2 regions of the Idiomarina sp. H2 genome follow, and region 1 is predicted to be linked to the other one. Evidence: riboswitches for the same ligand, from Rfam matches in the RefSeq annotation. Region 1 holds a riboswitch; the other holds the start of a gene.
What was found. A riboswitch is a leader RNA that binds a small molecule or an ion and turns the genes downstream of it on or off. The one in region 1 is predicted to bind thiamine pyrophosphate.

Region 1 (7,733 bases):
CTGGATGTTCAGAACGCCAGCTGGCAAGCCCCTCAGCCGACAAAAGTTCCTTCAGCTGGTATATCTGCTGAAGGGCAGAGCCAATGGTTTGCTAAGCATGCCGCTTTGGGGTTGGTGGTTCCGGTTCGCTATCAAACCCCTGAATTTACGACCATAATGCTGGACAGTATCGACCGGGTGGATCCTGATAAAAAGCGTCTGCATCTGAATTACCGTGGCTGGTTTGATTTTACCGGGCAGGGTGAACATAGTCAGGATACCTTACTCAAGCCTAATAAGCGCGTTATGACCGCAGCCAGCTGTGGACATCAGTGGAATCATAAAGGGCGCGTTAACCCACGCACCTTAACGCTGCGTGAGTTGTTACTGGTGGCTACTCTGGACTGGAAAAAGTTTCAGGTGGCATTGCGGATAGCTCGTTAAGCCAGTCCTGCCATACCGGTTGTAATCCTTTCGCTTTTATTGCCTGCGCCACTTCACTTACTGGCCTGTCGTCATCTATGGAAAACTGTTCCAGCTCTTGTTGCTCGTTGGCGTAACCGCCGGGCTGAGTTTTCGATTCGGCACTGACCGAGGTCACACCTAACCGGAACAATCCATCACGAAGCGCCTGCTGTTCGCGCGTGGAAAGGCTGAGCTCTACATCGGGGAACCGCAACCGATAGGCGCAAATTAACTGAACCAGTTGTTTATCAGAAATTGTTTTTGCGTTATCGACACCTCCGGCACAGGGCCGTAGCCGGGGAAATGACAATGAGTAACGACTGCGCCAGTAGCGTCGCCGCAGATAATCCAAGTGCAGGGCGGTAAAGGTGCTGTCGATACGCCAGTCCTCCAGTCCAATCAGCGAGCCCAGGCCAATTTTATCAATACCGCATTCGCCCAGGCGGTCGGGCGTTTCAAGCCGCCAGCGGAAATCGCGTTTTTTGCCTTTTAAGTGATGTTTAGCATAGGTGGCGGCCTGATAAGTTTCCTGATAGACCATAACCGCATCCAGACCCAGCGTGCGTAGTTCAGCGTATTCTTGGGTAGCCAATGGCTGCACCTCAAACATGACATAGCTGAAATAGCGTTTGATAATAGGTAGCGCGTGACGAAAATAATCAATACCTACCTTGGTTTCATGCTCACCAGTCACTATCAGCAGGGTGTCAAAACCTTTGGCTTTTATGGCCTGACATTCCTGCTCGATTTCAGTTGGTGACAACGTTTTACGCTTTAAGCGGTTACTCATGGAAAAGCCGCAGTAGCTGCAATCGTTAGCACAAAGGTTCGATAGATACAGCGGAATAAACAGGTGCAGGGTATTACCAAAGCGCTGCCGGGTCAGTTGTTGTGAGCGCTTTGCCATAAGGGGCAGATAGGACTCCGCCGCGGGCGACAGTAACGCCATAAAATCGTCTGTATTCAGATGTTTTTTGTTTAAAGCGGTTTCAACGTCAGCCGCGTTTTTACTGTAAAGATGCAGGCGGGTATTGTCCCAGCTGGTTTGCTCCCAGACAGTGTAAAAGCTCATAACGACTCCAGAAATTCCGTTAACGGGCTGGATGCGGACGCTTTCAATGAAGCATTCTGATGTAAGCCTGCTTCAAAGGCCTGGCGTCCAACAATAACGGCATCGCGAAAGGCTTTTGACATAGCGACAGGGTCATTCGCAGTAGCTATCGCGGTATTTACCAATACGGCGTCTGCGCCCATTTCCATGGCTTCAACGGCGTGGCTTGGCGCTCCAATGCCCGCATCGATAATGACCGGCACCGAAGCCTGCTCGATAATAATCCGTAGGAAGTCCCGAGTAATCAGGCCCTGGTTTGAGCCTATGGGGGCGCCTAACGGCATAACTGCCGCACAGCCAACTTCCTCCAAGCGTTTACACAAGACCGGATCAGCACCGCAGTAGGGCAGTACGGTAAAGCCCTCTTTTACTAATGCTTCAGCAGCTTTTAAGGTTTCTATCGGATCCGGCAGCAAATAGTTGGGGTCGGGGTGTATTTCCAGTTTAAGCCAATGGGTACCTAAAGCTTCACGGGCAAGGCGTGCAGCAAAAATCGCGTCCTGCGCGGTTTTTGCGCCGGAGGTATTGGGTAGTAGCCGTAAACCCAAATTTTTAATGGGTGTGACAATGTCGTCAGTGGGGCGCTCAAGTTCAACGCGCTTTAATGCCAGCGTTACTAACTCGCTACCGGAAGCCGCAAGGGACTTCTGCATAATATCCGCGCTACTGTATTTGCCTGAGCCTATGAGTAAGCGGGAATGAAAATCGCGATCGGCTATTTTCAGCATGGTTTAACCTCCGGCCACAGCCTGAACAAGTGTAATGGTATCGTTTTTTTTAAGCTCGGTTTGTTGCCATTGCTCCCGGTGTATAATCTGTCCGTTTAAAGCGACGGCAACGGCCGAGGTATCGACGTTCTGAGCAGACAATAGCTGCGATAAATTGCTTTCCTCAGTAATCTCATAATCTTTGTCATTAATTTGAATGTGCATTTTGACCTCCGCATACAGGGCATGAAGCGGCCCGGGGTAAATAGAGTTGTTGCCAGTTTTGCGATAAGCCATTGAAGGTTTGCAGGTAACCCCAGACAAGCTTATGTCCGGTAAAATAATTAATTGCCAGTAGCGCCTGACTGGATCCCATAATGCCCACAACAGGAGCGGCTATACCCGAGTTACTGCAGTTCAGTGGTTCGTTAACATCGTCAGGATATAGACACTGATAACAGCCGTGGGAATGCTCCGGGTTAAGCGCAATGAGTTGCCCGTTAAAGCCGCGCGCCGCAGCAGAAATGAGCGGGGTGTTCAGTCGGTAGCAGCTTTGATTGATAAGGTACCGGGTCTCACGATTGTCGGTGCAGTCGAGGACTAAATCGGCTTGTTCGGCGAGCGCGTCCAGGTTTTCTTCATAGGCCTTTTCTTCAATAGCGGTGATACGAATGTCCGGGTTTAACCGTGACAAAGAATGACCAGCTTGCCGCGCCTTGGACAAGCCAATATCATCGCTGGAATAGAGTGTTTGCCGCTGTAAGTTGCTGAGGCTTACGGTGTCATGATCGACCAGTGTGATTTGCCCAACGCCCGATGACGCCAGATATTGGCTGGCAGGACAACCGAGACCACCCAAGCCAATAATCAGCACATGACTTTTGAGCAAACGCTGTTGTCCGGTTTCGCCAATTTCTTTCATCAGTATATTGCTGCTGTAACGCAGAAGTTGTTCGTTACTCAGCATGAGCAACCTCGTTCTTTTCTTTAACCTCGAGTTCAGCTTCCATCTCCGTTAGTAGCTGATGAACAGCCTGCTCTACGTTTCTGGCAGCAGTAATCGCGCTAACAACCGCTATTCCGTTTACGCCAGTAGCTGTTACGGGAGCTACGCGCTCTAAAGAAATGCCCCCAATAGCGACTGTCGGTATGTTCGTTGGCGCTAATAACGCGACATAGCGGCGTAGCCGCTGCAACCCCTGCGGCTTGGATGGCATAGTCTTGGTTTGAGTTGGGAAAATATGACCTAACGCGATGTAAGATGGCGTGTACGCTTGAGCAATCAATAACTCGGTGTAGCTGTGAGTGGAAATGCCCAACCTCAACCCTGCTTGCTGAATAGCGTGAAGGTTAGCCTCGGTTAAGTCTTCCTGACCTAAATGCACGCCATAAGCGTTGTGCTTAATAGCCAGTTGCCAGTGGTCATTAATAAACAACTGCGCTGAATATTTCTCTGCCAGCTGAATGCTTTTTTTAATAGCGGTTTCCAACTGAGGAGCATCAGGATCTTTAATACGCAGTTGCAGTGTCTTAATGCCCAGTTTTAAGAGCTTTTCTATCCACTCGTAAGAATCCACTACCGGATACAATCCGGGTTCCTGGTCTAGACTGGGAAACTGGAGGTCAACACAGGGCAACTCCGGCGTATTAATCTTTGGAAAATGGTCAATTTGCTGTGGCCAGTGTGTATGAGCAACAGGGCCTGGTCCTCTGCCTATACCTTTCGCCTCAATCAGGCCCTGATGCACGTAGGCATTAGCGACTGTTATGGCATCCTCAAGTGGATAGTCATGTGCTAACGCCGCGGCAATGGCTGAAGACAAGGTGCAGCCTGTTCCGTGGCTGTGTTTTGTTCTCAACTTCTGCTGAATGTACTGGGTATGTCCATCGGAGCTAAGGTAATAGTCAGAGATTTCATCGGCGCGACCAAAATCGGTGCCTGTTACCAGAATTCGGGACAGTCCGGCCTGAAAGAGTTGTTCTGCAGCGCGATACATTGAGTCCTCATCAGTAACCTCTAATCCGCTCAACCAACTGAGTTCATCCAAATTCGGTGTCATAATATCAACCAGCGGGAATAACTCCGCGCAATGTTGAGGCTTGAGCTCCGACAGGCGATCCTGCTGAGTGCTGACAACCACCGGATCCCAGACCACGAAAGGCTGGGGAAGGGGATCAGACCATTGCTTTAAAAAGTTAGCCACACACTGAAGCTGTTGCACATTACTAAGCAACCCAATTTTTATCGCAGCAGGCGGCATGTCCTGTTGCAGGCATTCCAACTGCTGACGAACGGCGTCAGCAGCTAACGGGAATAACCCGGTGGTTGCAACAGAGTTTTGGGCGGTAATTGTGCTTATGACACTGCAGCCATGCACGTTCAGACTACGGAACGTGTGCAAGTCCGCCTGAATGCCTGCGCCACCGCCGCTGTCAGAACCTGCGAGGGTCCATACGACAGGTACCGACATCATTCTGCTCCTTCGGTCGCCGCATCTTTCACTTTTACATCAATGCGGGTGTCAGGATTATACTGACGTACCTCGTGAGAAATTTTCATGGAGCAGAACTTAGGACCGCACATGGAGCAAAACTGCGCGGTTTTGTTCGAATCCTGAGGCAGTGTTTCATCGTGATAGCTGCGAGCTGTAACCGGGTCCAACGCCAGGTTAAATTGATCCTCCCAGCGGAATTCGAAGCGGGCTTTTGACATAGCGTCATCCCTCGCCTGAGCGCCTGGGTGTCCTTTGGCTAAATCGGCGGCATGAGCCGCTATTTTGTAAGCGATCATCCCCTGTTTTACATCTTCCTTGTTAGGCAAGCCTAAGTGTTCCTTCGGGGTAACATAGCAGAGCATGGCGCAGCCAAACGCGCCAATCATGGCAGCACCAATACCTGAGGTAATGTGGTCGTAACCGGGTGCGATATCGGTGGTTAGCGGCCCTAAGGTGTAGAACGGCGCGCCGTGACAGTGCTTTAACTGCTCATCCATATTTTCCTGAATTTTATGCATGGGCACATGGCCGGGGCCTTCTATCATCACCTGTACATCGTACTCCCAGGCAATTTGAGTCAGCTCGCCTAGTACCCGAAGTTCTGCGAACTGAGCTTCATCGTTGGCGTCGGCAATGGAGCCGGGGCGCAAGCCGTCCCCTAAAGACAGCGACACATCATATTTCGCACAAATTTTGCAGATGTCCCGGAAGTGTTGATAAAGAAAGCTTTCTTGCTGGTGCGCCATGCACCATTTCGCCATTATCGAACCGCCACGGGAGACTATGCCGGTAACTCGCTTTGCAGTCAGTTTAATGAAGTCGTGCAGTACGCCGGCGTGAATCGTAAAATAGTCCACACCTTGCTCAGCCTGTTCCAGCAGTACGTCTTTAAATACTGGCCAGCTCAGATCCTCAGCAACGCCATTGACCCGTTCTAAAGCCTGATAAATAGGCACAGTACCAATAGGCACTGGACTGTTGCGTAAGATCCATTCCCGGGTTTGGTGAATATTACGGCCGGTAGATAAGTCCATTACGGTATCAGCGCCCCAGCGAGTCGCCCATACCAGCTTTTCGACTTCTTCTTCAATAGACGAACTAACCGATGAGTTACCAATGTTGGCATTCACTTTAACCAAAAAGTTGCGGCCAATAATCATTGGTTCTGATTCGGGGTGGTGGGTATTAACGGGAATAATCGCGCGTCCACTGGCGACTTCGTCGCGCACAAATTCCGGCGTTATGGGGTTTTCAAGGTGCTCCCGCCCCATATTCTCGCGCAGTGCAATGAACTCCATCTCAGGGGTTATCACGCCGCGCCTTGCGTAAGCTAACTGCGTAATGCCGTGATTGTATTGCTGGTTCTCGCTATGGCGATCCTGAATCCAGTTCTCACGAACCTTTTTCAAACCCACTTTTACGTCAATTGCAGCTTCCGGGTCGCCGTAAACGCTGGAGGTATCATAGACATCTACCGGTTCGTTTGGTGGTAGCTTTACGCCCGGCGTGGGTTGGTGCAAAGTTTCGCTAAGGTGAATGCGGCGAAAGGGAACCTGGATGTCTTTGTTGCTGCCTGAAAGAAATTCACGGCTGGAATTAGGGTAATAATGCCCGGATAGCGATGATAAAAAAGATTCAGCCTGTTGGCGGTTTAAACGATTATTCGATGGTGCAGTTGACATAGCATTCTCTCATTTTGTTGATGTTAGAGATGCTTGTCAGGAGTGTTGAAAGGAACACCAGCACAGAAACGACGGTCGTGTCATGCTGATGCTCTCTTGTTCCCTTCGCAGGTATTAGCCTGATCAGGTTCAACGGATCCCGCAATTGCGGTCTCAGCCGGTAACTTCATTAAGAAAGCTACCGGCACTCCGACAAGATTCCTTTTTAGTGGAACAAAATCTTAGAGCGAATGCAACCGCTGTTAATCGTTAACCAGTTTAGCGACAACGTTAGCTGGCTTCTCCATTGGCTGGCTTAGGCCTTCTATGCGTTCAACAATAAGCCCTTGTTTATCGAGAATAGTGATCAAATTGCTGTGATCAAAATCACCGTCCGGACGCTGTCGATACCTCACGCCAAGTACTGTAGCTAAGGTTCTGATATCCTGCTCCGAACCGTTCAGAAACAGCCAGTTGTCGTTGTTAAGTTGATACTGCTTAACATAGTCAGCGAGTGCCTCGGGTGTATCGCGATCGGTGTCAAAACTCACCATAACGAGCTTAACTTGCTGTTTAGTGTCTTCGTCCAGCTTGCTGTATAAGCGTTTTACGTCATGAACCAACACTGGGCAGGCGGTGGTGCAACTGCCATAAATCATGGAAAGAATAACGGGATGACCTTCAAGTTCTGAAAGCTTGAGTTGGCTATTCTTATGCGTGTTCCAGGTAGCATCTATCTGGTATACCGACTCGGAGTGAGAGACCTCTGCTGCGTTCATTGCCGTATGATTGCTGTGGTCGTTAGCTGTCTGATTCTTGTGCATATTGTGATGCGAGTGATCCTGCGCAAAAGACTGGACAGCAAAGATCAAAGAAGCCAGGGCGGTCAATTTTAGCAATTTATTCATGGTCGTTCTCCAGGTCGTATGCGCAACGAAAACCCATAGTGCTGGTCGCACTTTGCGGGGCGTAATCACTGCGTGACTGATAACGGAAAAATGTGGCGTAATTGGCGTTACTAAAACTCGACATAAAGCGCGCTCCGTCGCCACATGAGCCGGAGAGCAAATCGACGTCATCGCCGTTGGTTAATAATAATTGATAGTCGTCTACCCATTCGTTGACACGGTCGTGCATGTGCATCAATTGGTCAGCATTTGGGTCGACGGTTTGTTGTTTCGCACTGTGTGGCTGGCTGTACCAGGCAAACAGGTTACGGGCATAATCATCGTCGCTGATGTTCTGCTGTTGCCGATATTTGACCGACGCATACTCCCACTCGTTAAGACCAGGCAAACGGCCACCTTGTGCGGAG
Region 2 (7,733 bases), on a different contig from region 1:
ACCGAAATATCAGACCGTACGTTAAAAGCACAAGGCCCGGCCTTATTGTTTGAAAACGTGAAAGGCCATGATATGCCTGTATTGGCTAATTTGTTTGGCACACCCGACCGCGTGGCTTTAGGCATGGGTCAGGAGTCAGTAACCGCTTTACGGGATGTGGGCAAATTGCTGGCCTTTTTAAAAGAGCCTGAGCCTCCTAAAGGCTTTCGCGACGCGTTGAATTTACTGCCTAAGTACAAAAAAGTGCTGAGTATGTCGCCAAAAAGCATTAAAAAGGCACCGTGCCAGCAAGTGGTTATGAGCGGCGACGACGTTGACTTAACCAAGCTGCCTATTCAGCACTGCTGGCCGGGCGACGTTGCGCCTTTGGTGACCTGGGGTCTTACGGTAACTCGAGGTCCGCATAAAGAACGTCAGAACTTAGGCATTTATCGCCAGCAACTCTTGGGTCCGAATAAGCTTATTATGCGCTGGTTGTCGCATCGCGGCGGCGCGTTGGATTTCCAGGAATGGTGCCAGCAGCATCCGGGCGAAAGGTTCCCGGTGTCAGTTGCTTTGGGCGCAGACCCTGCGACTATTTTGGGTGCGGTAACCCCTGTGCCTGATAGCTTGTCGGAATACGCCTTTGCCGGTTTGTTGCGCGACAGCAAAACCGAAGTAACGCAGTGTCTCAGTAACGACTTACAAGTACCTGCGCACGCTGAAATCATTCTGGAAGGTTACATAGAGCCGGGTGAAATGGCGGCAGAAGGGCCTTATGGCGACCATACCGGCTACTATAACGAAGTGGATGAGTTTCCGGTGTTTACCGTGACTCATGTGACCCACCGCAAAGATCCTATTTACCACAGCACCTATACCGGACGTCCACCGGACGAACCTGCGGTGCTGGGCGTTGCTTTAAATGAAGTTTTTATTCCGTTGCTGCAAAAACAATTCCCAGAAATTGTCGATTTTTATTTGCCACCGGAAGGCTGTTCGTACCGTTTGGCCGTAGTCACTATGAAGAAGCAGTACCCGGGTCACGCGAAGCGTGTGATGATGGGTGTCTGGTCTTTCTTGCGTCAGTTTATGTACACCAAGTTCGTGATTGTGTGTGACGACGACGTAAATGCGCGTGACTGGAAAGATGTTATCTGGGCTATGACAACCCGGATGGATCCGGCACGTGATACGACCCTGGTCGAAAATACGCCAATAGATTACCTTGATTTTGCTTCACCGGTTTCCGGACTGGGCTCAAAGATGGGAATGGACGCCACCAATAAATGGCCGGGTGAAACCGACCGTGAGTGGGGCGAACCAATCGTCATGAGCGATGAGGTAAAACAGCGTGTTGACGAGCTGTGGGACGAACTGAATATTATGGAGTCGTGAATGAGTCAACAAATGACCTGTAAAGCTAAAATTTCGCGCCAGTTGGCGGATGCTGTGTGGGAAGTGCGTTTACAATTGCCGCAGGCGGTTGAGTTTAAAGCAGGCCAGTACCTTATGGTGGTGATGGGCGAACGCGATAAGCGGCCTTTCAGTATTGCGTCGTGCCCGTCCAATAAAAGTGAGTGGTTACTTCATGTTGGTGCTACGCCGGACAACAGCTATGCCATGGAAGTGTTGGATAAAGTGCGTGACGATGGGGAACTAGAAATTGATGCGCCGGACGGTATTGCGTTTTACCGTCAGGAAAACACTAAGCCGGCAGTGTTAATTGCTGGTGGCACCGGTTTCTCGTATACCTATTCTATTTTGCAGCAACATTTACGTGTGTCGCCAGAGCGGCCTCTGACACTTTACTGGGGTGCAAAAAGCTTAAGCGACCTGTATTTGCATGACGAACTGGAACGCTTAGCAAGCCAGTACGAGCACTTTGATTATCACCCGGTGGTCGAAGACGCGGATAACAACTGGGCTTATTCTATTGGTTTAGTGCACCACGCGGTTATGGCCCGTGAGCAAAGTCTGCCTGAGTGTGAAATTTACATGGCTGGCCGTTTTGAAATGATACGCGTTATTCGCGACGACTTTGTCGCTAAAGACGTACCGTTAGAAAACCTTTACGGCGACGCTCTGTCCTTTATTTAATTGCACTGAAAGTAAATTTGTTTAACTAACAAGCTGCGTTATACTGACGCCGCTTTACCAAGGGGTGCCGGCAACGGCTGAGATGCATTAGCGAACCCTTAAAACCTGATCCGGTTAATACTGGCGTAGGGATGGTAGAAAACCCGTCTAATACAGCCTTACCGGATCGTTTCTGACTTTGTTTTGAGGAAATGATCCATGAAAATAATCAATTCATACTTAGCAGCCAGCATTGCCGCTGCGTTATCCAGTGTTCCCGCTTTTGCCTTTGCAGCAGAGGACACACAAGATACAAAAGACATTGAAATTATTGAAGTGAGTGGTGACTTTCACCGCCGCACCTTAAATGAAACCACCAGCAGCGTTTCTATTATTGATAAAGATGCGATGCAACAGCGTCACTCACAGCATTTACAAGACACTCTGAACAGTTTGGCCAACGTGAATTTCTCGGGAGGTACTTCCACGGCTCGGTTTATTCAAATTCGTGGTATTGGCGAGCGCTCTCAGTTTGTTGATCCTGTAACGCCCTCGGTCGGTTTGATAATTGATGGTATTGATTACAGCGGATTAGGCAGTGCCGCATCGCTTTTCGATATTGATCACGTGGAAGTGTTTCGCGGTCCGCAAAGCGGACGTTTTGGCGTGAACGCTATGGCCGGTTTATTGTTGCTGGACAGCACCGCACCGAGCAGCGACTTTAACGGCCAGTTTCAGCTATCAGCAGGCAACTATTCCGAAGCCATGGGCGGCCTTGCTATGGGCGGAAACCTTGGAGCGCACGGTAATGCCCGCTTCTCGGTCAGCCAGTTTCAGCAAGACGGTTACATTGAAAATACCTATCTTGAGCGTGATGACACGGAACAGCGCGACGAACTCACTGCGCGCTTCAAGCTGGATACAGAGCTCAGTAAAGACTGGCTGCTGCAAACGGTTCTGCATTATAACGATGTCGACAATGGCTACGATGCGTTTAGTCTCGACAACACCCGCGAAACTTTGTCCGATGAACCGGGTTTTGACCGCTTAGAAAGTCAGGCATTGCGCTTGCAGCTCAGTTACCTGGGTTTTGACAACAGCCGTCTGGAAATGTCTGTTAACTACCTGGATGCAGACACCGGCTACGCTTACGACGAAGACTGGACCTATGAAGGTATCGCTCCGGGCTGGGAATACTCAGCTTTTGACGCGTACTTCCGCGACCGTGACGACAAAACCGCCGAAGTTCGCTGGGTATCCGACGAGCCCGAAAGCCTGTTTGGTATTGATAGCGAATGGGTTTTAGGTTTGTACTATTACGACAAATCGGTTCAGCTGACACGTGACTATTTTAACTGGGACTTAGGCCAGCCAAGCATTTTCAACAGCGACTATGATAGCAATCACGTTGCTATTTATGGTGAGCTAACTCAGCATTGGAGTGACCGGGTTAGTACTATAACTGGCTTGCGGGTAGAACGTTACGACAATGACTACCTCGACAGTCGCGATATTACCGCTGAACCTGAAGACACCATGGTGGGTGGTAATTTCAGTGTCCGCTATCAGGCGTCTGACGACAGTTACCTGTACGCGACTCTGGCGCGCGGATACAAAGCCGGTGGCGTTAATGGTGAAGCTTTAGGAAAAGCTGAAGATCAGGGTCTGGAAGAATTAGAAAACTACTTGTTAGACCGCTCAACCTTTGCTCCGGAAACGCTCTGGAGTACCGAGTTTGGCGTAAAAGGCAGCAGTGCCGATGGGCGTTTAACCTCAAGAGTCAGCGCATTTTACCATTGGCGTGACGATGTGCAGCTCAAGGGCTGGGTAAACCGAGACCAGTCATTTGTGGGTTACATTGAGAACGCCGCTGAAGGCACAGGTTACGGTCTGGAAGCGGAAATTCGCAACCAGTTTACGGATTGGTTGGCGGTTTTCGCTTCGGCCAGCTGGTTAAAAACCGAAATTGAAGGTTTTGTCACCGAAGACGGCACCGATATGACCGGGCGGGAGCAAGCGCAAGCGCCTAATTACCAGTTGAATATTGGCTTTGAAGGTTGGTTAGGCGAGAACTTCCAGTGGGTGATTCAGGCCGACGCGAAAGACGAGTTCTACTTCTCTGACTCTCATAACCAAAAAGCGGACAGCATGGCAGTGTTGCACCTTGCGCTAAACTATCATTATCAGGATTGGCACTTTAGCTTATGGGGTCGTAATTTAACGGATGAAGACTACGAAACTCGCGGTTTTTACTTTCGTAATGACCCTCGTAAGGAGTATGTGCCGGAAACTTACGTCCAATACGGTGAACCGCGTCGCTTTGGTATCACTGTCAGAAAATCGTTTTAAGGGAGCTTAATATGCAAGTTTCAGTAGAAATGTCGCTGTATCCACTGGCTGAAAATTACCTGGATACCATTAAAGATTTTATTGAGCGTTTAAATCAGCATTCAGAACTAACGGTTCTGACCAACACCATGAGTACGCAAGTATTTGGTGAAATGCAGGACGTTATGCGCATTATGGGTGAAGAAATGGAGATGCTTTTCCAGAATGTGCCTTCGAATGTTCTGGTTTGTAAGTTTATTAACAAAGACTTAAGGCCGGATAATGCCTGAGTCTTTGCTTGAATCCTGGCTTGAGCAGTTGATGGTCAGTTCCCCCTGGGAGCTGACGGCTTTAGTCATGGCTTTGGGGTATTTAGTGCTGGCGGCACATCAGCGCCAGTGGTGCTGGGCTGCGGCGGCGGTCAGCTGTACTATATACGCTGTCTTGTTCTGGCAAGGTAAGTTGTATATGGAGTCTTTGCTGCAAACAATCTACATTGCGTTGGCAGGCTATGGTTGGTGGCAATGGCAGCGTCAGCAAAGCGCAGCAAAGGAGAGTCCTGATGGCGCGAAATACCCGTTTCGTTGGCATCTGCTGCAATGGGCGTGGTTGGTTCCTCTGGCTGCCGGCATTGCTTATTTACTCTCGGTTTATACCGACGCAGACGCAGTATGGCTCGATACTTACACCACAATATTCAGTTTGCTGGCCACCTGGCTGGTTACCAAAAAAGCGTATGAAACCTGGTGGTACTGGCTGGTTATCGACAGTGTTTACGTTTATTTGTACGCCAGCAAAGGCTTTGTCGCCACCGCCTTGTTGTTCGTGGTTTATCTGATACTGGTGATTTATGCCATGTGGCGCTGGCGCCATGACATTTCGCTGAAATCTGCGAGTGAAGCCGGGTGATTGGCCGGCCCTGCGAAATACAACTGCTTGCTTCCGGGCAGTCTAATCAGACGTTGCGACTGCGAACAGATACAGAAGATTATGTGTTAAAACGCTGGCGCTATGAACAGGTATTCGCGGTTGACCGTGAGCTGGAAGTATCTATACAAAAAGAGCTGGCGCAACAGGCTCTTGCCCCCGAAGTTTTAGCTTACGATGCTAAGCAAGGCTGGTTTTTACAGCCTTACTACCAGGCTCCGTCTTTACAGCAAGTTACGCTGTCGCCTTTGATTAAAGCCACTGTACTGGCTGAAACGCTGTCGAAAATCCACAATACACGAGTTGATATTCCGGCCTGGTCTATGTCTGAGCGGGTCGAGCATTATTTGCAGCAGTTGCGTTCGGTCAATTCGGCGGTTGCTGCTCAAATGAGCCAGAAATTGGTACCCATGCAACCCTTGTTAGAGGACTGGCTCAGTTATCCGGTGTTATGCCACAACGATTTATCTATGAATCATATTTTAATGGCCGATCCTATCCGGATTATTGACTGGGAGTACGCGGGTATTGGCCACCCCTTGTTTGATATTGCCAGTGCAATTGTCGTGAATGAACTCAGTGACCAAGCCTCGGTTCGCTTAATAACAGAGTACGAAAAAATAGCCCATTATCAAATTGATCGGCAGCGTTTAGCGCAATGGTTTGAGTTTGTGGAATGGTTGAATAAAGTATGGCAGCATCTATTTCGACACCTTTCTTAAAGTGAACACTTTGCCATGACTGATAAAAAACTGACTGAACGCGTTTACGGCTACTTAGCTGAAGACGAAGATGCTCGCGTTTGTAAAGATATTCCTGAGTCTGCCTGTAACGAGCAACCGCGTTCATTCGTTTTGATGTTGTTGTCGTTAACTCTGACAAAACTGGGTGACAGCTTAGTCAGCGCGCGCCTTGTATTGCCGTGGATGTTGAGTTCGCTTGGCGCTCCGGCGGTGTTTATTAGCGCTTTAGTGCCTTTAAGGGAATCTCTGGCTTTATTACCTCAGCTCTTTGTTGCTCAAAAGCTCCGTGAGCAGCCGGTACGCAAATGGTTCTGGGTTGCGGGCAGTGTCGGTCAGGCAGTCTCGTTGCTGGCGATGTTGTTTGCGGTAGCAACTTTAGATGAATCTGCACTGGGGTGGTCTGTAGTTGTTTTACTGGCAATATTTAGCTTGTCACGGGGCATTTGTTCTGTGGCGAATAAGGATGTGACCGGTAAAACGGTATCTAAAACGCGCCGTGGACGAATGTCCGGTGTCGCAGCCTCCACCGCCGGATTACTCACACTGTTAACCGCACTCGTTATTATATTTGCACCCGATATGGAAGGTCAGCGCTCATTATTTATTGGACTACTAGGTGCCGGTGTTGTGCTCTGGTTTGTTGCGGCTCTACTTTATGCGGGCATTCCTGAGGTTGCCGGTGCAACCGAGGGCGGTGGTAACGCGCTGACCGAAGCACTGAAATCAATGTCTTTGCTGTGGCAGGATCGTCAGTTTGGACACTTTGTCATTTCGCGGGCGTTACTAGTCGCCGCCGCTTTTGCTATTCCTTATATCGTGGTTCTAATTCAGCGCGAAGGTGAGTCCGAACTGACTAGTCTGGGCAGTTTAATGCTAGCGAGTGGGCTTGCCGGTTTGTTGGCGGGGCGCTTTTGGGGGCGTTGGTCCGATTCTGCCAGTCACCATGTGATGGCAGCAGCTTCCGTTATGTCGACTTTGGTAATATCGGCTGCGCTGGCACTTTATTACTGGATACCTGAGGCGCTGGGCGCGCAGTGGATTGCGGCATTACTTTTATTCAGTTCGGCGGTTGCGCATCATGGAGCACGAGTTGGCAGAAAAACCTATCTGGTTGATATGGCAACGCAAGATAACCGGGCGCAACTGACGGCGGTATCTAATACCGTGATGGGGGTAGTGCTTTTAGCTGGTTTATTACTGGGGTGGGTTGATGCTGCTTATGGCGTTGCTGCCGTTTTATGGGTACTGGGAGCTATTGGCTTACTTGCTACCCTTACAGCCTTAAGACTGCCAGACGTATCAGGCGACACGTCTGGCTAACTACGTTTACTAGGTTACTTTCCGCGAATGACCGCGTAGAGACCAATAATGACTGCTGCAACACCACCAATTAAATACCAAATGGTGTTGTCAGTTGGTTCATTTGTAGCCACTTCTGATACGCTAGAGGCAATTGATTGTGAGGCCTCATATGAGAAATACAATAAAATAGCGCCAACAACTAATAGAACAATACCTACGATACGAGTCATAAAGTCTTCCTTTTGTTGTGTTTACAACTATCAATATAAAGCACTCTGTCAGATCCGCAAGTTTCCTTACAAATATTGATTTATATCATCTGGTATATTCCCAAGCCAATGAAATGGCTGTAGTTGTTAAAAAGCTGGTCGCGTT

Region 2: another riboswitch for thiamine pyrophosphate. It lies ahead of DET62_RS07085 (TonB-dependent receptor); the one in region 1 lies ahead of thiC (phosphomethylpyrimidine synthase ThiC).

The regions. Positions count from the first base shown of each region.
Region 1 is NZ_SNZY01000009.1:34,252-41,984, forward strand. It holds gene DET62_RS11910 (hypothetical protein) at 1-423, shown strand, start outside; gene thiH (2-iminoacetate synthase ThiH) at 374-1,516, opposite strand; gene DET62_RS11920 (thiazole synthase) at 1,513-2,283, opposite strand; gene thiS (sulfur carrier protein ThiS) at 2,287-2,487, opposite strand; gene DET62_RS11930 (HesA/MoeB/ThiF family protein) at 2,471-3,229, opposite strand; gene thiE (thiamine phosphate synthase) at 3,219-4,736, opposite strand; gene thiC (phosphomethylpyrimidine synthase ThiC) at 4,733-6,439, opposite strand; TPP riboswitch at 6,523-6,641, opposite strand; gene DET62_RS11945 (SCO family protein) at 6,682-7,326, opposite strand; gene DET62_RS11950 (formylglycine-generating enzyme family protein) at 7,319-7,733, opposite strand, start outside.
Region 2 is NZ_SNZY01000004.1:226,005-233,737, forward strand. It holds gene ubiD (4-hydroxy-3-polyprenylbenzoate decarboxylase) at 1-1,377, shown strand, start outside; gene fre (NAD(P)H-flavin reductase) at 1,378-2,079, shown strand; TPP riboswitch at 2,130-2,228, shown strand; gene DET62_RS07085 (TonB-dependent receptor) at 2,278-4,407, shown strand; gene DET62_RS07090 (YkoF family thiamine/hydroxymethylpyrimidine-binding protein) at 4,419-4,676, shown strand; gene pnuC (nicotinamide riboside transporter PnuC) at 4,669-5,295, shown strand; gene DET62_RS07100 (phosphotransferase) at 5,292-6,035, shown strand; gene DET62_RS07105 (MFS transporter) at 6,051-7,376, shown strand; gene DET62_RS07110 (DUF3185 family protein) at 7,391-7,588, opposite strand.